2 regions of the Streptomyces graminofaciens genome follow, and region 2 is predicted to be linked to the other one. Evidence: riboswitches for the same ligand, from Rfam matches in the RefSeq annotation. Region 2 holds a riboswitch; the other holds the start of a gene.
What was found. A riboswitch is a leader RNA that binds a small molecule or an ion and turns the genes downstream of it on or off. The one in region 2 is predicted to bind glycine.
Positions count from the first base shown of each region.

Region 1: linked by a shared signal. The riboswitch ahead of gcvP (aminomethyl-transferring glycine dehydrogenase) and the one ahead of gcvT (glycine cleavage system aminomethyltransferase GcvT) in region 2 are both predicted to bind glycine.

Region 1 covers NZ_AP018448.1:10,481,303-10,483,695, forward strand. Annotated here, with positions in the region: gene SGFS_RS46145 (PRC-barrel domain-containing protein) at 245-613, opposite strand; glycine riboswitch at 743-838, shown strand; gene gcvP (aminomethyl-transferring glycine dehydrogenase) at 1,012-2,393, shown strand, end outside.
Region 2 covers NZ_AP018448.1:4,689,969-4,692,361, reverse strand. Annotated here, with positions in the region: gene gcvT (glycine cleavage system aminomethyltransferase GcvT) at 1-1,015, opposite strand, end outside; glycine riboswitch at 1,167-1,262, opposite strand; gene SGFS_RS19850 (AAA family ATPase) at 1,470-2,138, shown strand; gene SGFS_RS19845 (enhanced serine sensitivity protein SseB) at 2,280-2,393, shown strand, end outside.

The DNA of each region.
Region 1 (2,393 bases), 5.8 Mb from region 2:
TGCTGAGGCCAGGTGGGACCAGGACCAAGGACGGTGGCGGGCGAGACTGGCCGGGAGCCGGGAGCCGGGAGCCGGGAGCCGGGAGCCGGGAGCCGGGAGCCGGGAGCCGGGAGCCGGGAGCCGGGAGCCGGGAGCCGGGAGCCGGGAGCCGGGAGCCGGGAGCCGGGAGCCGGGAGCCGGGAGCCGGGAGGGGCGAGGGGTTCGGGCTGGTGTGGGTGAGGGCGGTTGGGGGTTGGGCTGTAGGTCAGACGTCTTCCTGGCCCGCTATCTGGCCGAAGTCTCGGTCCAGTGGGGGCGGGGGTGCCACGTCCAGGCCGTAGTGGTGGTAGAGCTGGAGTTCCTGTTCGGGGGAGAGGTGGCGGCCTACGCCGAAGTCGGGAGCGTCCTTGATCAGGGCGCGGTCGAAGGGGACGCGGAGGGTGCCCTCCATCAGTTCGCTGGGCTCCAGGGGGATGAAGGCGTCGCGGCCGAAGAGGCCCATGCGTATCGCCGCCCACTCCGGGGTCCCGGTGGCGTCGTCGAGGTAGACCTCGTCCACCGTGCCGATCTTGGTGCCCTTGCGGTCGAACGCCTTGCGGCCGATCAGGTTGCGCGGATCGATATCGGTCTGCACGGTCCCTCCAAGTGGTCGCAAAGGGGCTGTCGCCACGAATCGTCTCTTACCCTACGAAAAGGCACATCAGGGGAGGCGGCCACTCGAAGACCTGTGCGTCGACCGCGCTGATAGGCTGACGGCGGCTGCTGACCCTGTGCGGGAGAGTCCTCCAGACATCATCGGAGGCGCCGAAGGAGCAAATCCTCCCCGGAATCTCTCAGGCCCACGTACCGCACGGACGAGGTCACTCTGGAAAGCAGAGCGGGTGTCGACGGCTTCCGCTCTCACCGACGGTGAAAGCCGGTTCGTTCATGGACCGGTGAAGCTCTCAGGTCGAGATGACAGAGGGGGAGGCCGTCGGGGCACCCGTGCCGTGGTGTCCCTCGAAGGTCGCGTCAGACCAGGAGGCCTCCGCAATGACCGCCCATCGCATTCCGCTTGCCGAGCTCGAACAGGGAATCCCCTTCGAGCGGCGGCACATCGGCCCCGATCAAGAGGCCCGGGCCAAGATGCTCGCCAACGTCGGCTACGGCTCGCTCGACGAGCTGACGGCCGCCGCCGTCCCGGATGTGATCAAGAACGCCGAAGCGTTGCGGTTGCCGGGCGCGCGTACGGAGGCCGAGGTTCTCGCGGAGCTGCGTACGCTCGCGGACCGTAACCAGGTGCTCGGCTCGATGATCGGGCTCGGGTACTACGGGACGTTCACACCGCCGGTGATTCTGCGGAATGTGATGGAGAATCCGGCCTGGTACACCGCTTACACGCCTTATCAGCCCGAGATCTCCCAGGGGCGGCTCGAAGCGCTGCTCAATTTCCAGACCGTGGTCGCCGATCTCACCGGACTGCCCACCTCCGGGGCCTCCCTGCTCGACGAGGGCACCGCCGCAGCCGAGGCCATGGCGCTGTCCCGGCGCATGGGGAAGAACAAGAAGGGGCTCTTCCTCGTCGACGCCGACGCGCTGCCGCAGACCATCGCCGTGATCGAGACCCGTGCCGAGCCGACCGGGGTCGAGGTCGTCGTCGCCGATCTGAGCGAGGGCATCCCGGCCGACATCGCCGCTCGTGAGATCAACGGTGTGCTGCTGCAGTACCCGGGCGCCTCCGGTGCCGTACGCGACCTCAAGCCCGTCGTCGACCAGGCCCACGAACTCGGCGCGCTCGTCACGGTCGCCGCCGATCTGCTCGCGCTCACGCTGCTCACCTCCCCCGGTGAGCTGGGCGCCGACATCGCGGTGGGCACGACCCAGCGGTTCGGGGTGCCGATGGGCTTCGGCGGGCCGCACGCCGGTTACATGGCCGTGCACGAGAAGTTCGCGCGCAGCCTGCCCGGGCGGCTCGTGGGTGTGTCCGTGGACGCCGACGGGCACAAGGCGTACCGGCTCGCCCTGCAGACGCGTGAACAGCACATCCGCCGGGAGAAGGCCACCAGCAACATCTGTACGGCTCAGGTGCTGCTCGCCGTGATGGCCGGCATGTACGCCGTCTACCACGGGCCGGAGGGGCTGCGAAGCATCGCTCGGCGTACGCACCGGTACGCCACGATCCTCGCTGCGGGGCTCGCCACCGGCGGAGTCGAGGTCGTGCACGGCGCCTACTTCGACACGCTCACCGTGCGGGTGCCGGGCCGGGCGGCCGAGGTCGTCGCCGCCGCGCGGGAGAACGGCGTGAACCTGCGCCTCGTCGACGCCGACCGGGTCTCCGTCTCCTGCGACGAGACCACCACGCGGGCCCAGCTCACGGCCGTATGGGGCGCGTTCGGGGTCGAGGGCGATGTCGAGGCCCTCGATGTCGCCGCCGA
Region 2 (2,393 bases):
ACGCCATGGCGATCGGCTTGCCAAGAGTGGGGGAGGGGGCACCGGAGGTGACCTCGCCGATCACCTTGCCGTCGGCGACCACCGGGTACCCGGCGCGCGGGACCCGGCGGCCCTCGGCGACGAGCCCGACGAGGACGCGCGGGGGCGCGGCGGCGGCCCGCTCGGCGGCGGCCTCCAGCGCCGTACGGCCGACGAAGTCGCCGTCCTTCTCGAACTTCACGACCCGCCCGAGCCCGGCGTCGAACGGCGTCAGCTCCGTGGACAGCTCGTGCCCGTACAGCGGCATGCCGGCCTCCAGTCGCAGGGTGTCCCGGCAGGACAGCCCGCAGGGGACAAGCCCGGCGCCCTCGCCTGCCTCGGTCAGTGCCTGCCACAGCTCCACGGCGTGATCCGGCTTCACGAACAGCTCGAAGCCGTCCTCGCCGGTGTAGCCGGTGCGCGCGATCAGCGCGGGGACGCCCGCGACCGTGCCGGGCAGCCCGGCGTAGTACTTCAGGCCGTCCAGGTCGGCGTCGGTGAGCGCCTTGAGGATGCCGGGGGACTCGGGGCCCTGCACGGCGATCAGCGCGTACGCGTCCCGGTCGTCCCGCACCTCGGCGTCGAACCCGGCCGCACGCTCGACGAGCGCGTCCAGCACGACCTGGGCGTTGGAGGCGTTGGCGACGACCATGTATTCGGTTTCGGCCAGCCGGTAGACGATCAGGTCGTCGAGGATGCCGCCGTCCTCGCGGCAGATCATGGTGTAGCGGGCGCGGCCCGTCTTCACAGCGCCGATGTTGCCGACCAGCGCGTGGTCGAGCAGGGCCGCGGCCTGCGGGCCGGTGACGGTGATCTCACCCATGTGGGAGAGGTCGAAGAGTCCGGCCCGGGTGCGTACGGCGTGGTGCTCGTCGCGCTCGGAGCCGTACCGCAGGGGCATGTCCCAGCCGGCGAAGTCGGTCATCGTGGCGCCGAGCGAGCGATGCAGCGCATCGAGCGCGGTGAGGCGCGGTCCAACGGGGGAGTTACTGCTCATCGGTTCTGCTCCCAGGGCATGACAGGCGAGGAAAGTTCCTCCCCATCTGTCATCGGAACCTGAGAGGTTCACCACGACCGTACGTATCGGTGGTCGTGACTTGCACCGTGGGTGGAGCCACCGGTCACGGCGACTCGCTTTTCAGATGTGCCTCGCCCGCGCGGTATCTGGGCCTGAGAGATTCAAGGGAGGGACTTGCTCCTTCGGCGCCCCAGCGGTCTGCTGGGAGCTCTCCCGCGCGGATTCAAGCGGCCGGTATGCAGTTGGCGCGCACATCATTGCACGCATCGGCACGGCACGGCAGAGGGAGCCTCACCGGTCCCGCAGGGGGGAGACACAGCGGTTCGTAGCACGCTTGTGTCCATACGAGGACTGAAACAGGAGCGATCGGGCATTACCTTCTCTTTACAGTCTGTGGGGATGGGGCCTCCAACCCCTGGGGAGGACGATCACGGTGAACAGGACCAGGGCGTACGCGACGACCTCGGGCATCGCGCTGCCCAAGCGGCCCGCTGTCCCGGCCGGGGAGGCATGCGGCCCGTTCCCGACGGCGGTCGTCCGCGACCTCAGGGACCGCTCCGGCCGCAGCCCGCGCGAGCTGTCCTTCGGACCGGACGACCTCGTCGTCGTCACCGGGCTGCCCGGCAGCGGCAAGTCGACGCTGATGCGACGGGCGGTGCCGGGCCGGCGGATCGACTCCCAGGACACCCGCGACCGCTACGACGCGCGCCTGCCCCGCGTGCTGCCGTACGCCGTGTACCGGCCGTTCGTGCGCCTCGCCCACTACGGCGGGCTGTGGCGGGCGCTGCGGTCCGGTGAGGGTGTCGTCGTGCATGACTGCGGGACGCAGGCGTGGGTGCGGGGCTGGCTGGCTCGGGAGGCCCGGCGGCGTGGCGGCACCCTGCACCTGCTGTTGCTCGACGTGACCGCCGGGCAGGCCCGGGACGGTCAGCGGGAGCGGGGCAGGGGCGTCTCCCGGTACGCCTTCGCCCGGCACCGCGGTGCCATGACCCGGCTGCTGCGGCAGGTGGAGAAGGGGCGGCTGCCGGAGGGGTGCGGGTCGGCTGTGCTGATCGACCGGGACGCGGCGGACGCTCTGAAGAGGATCGACTTCGCTGGGTGAGATTTCGGGAGCGCTCGGGGCTGCCGCCGTCTTCGGGCTGCGGGTCGGTGGGTGCTCGCGCGGTTCCCCGCGCCCCTTCGGGCCCGGGAGCAATTAAGGTTCAGCTACAACAGCATCACGGACCAAAGCGGCAGGCAGCAGATGGACTTCCCGGCGGACTTCCCGGCACAGGCGCACCCCCAAGGGCACGGCGGGTGGCCCGGTAACGAGCTGGAGGAGGTGCTGTCCGCGTCGCTCGGCGTGCCCTCGGCGGGC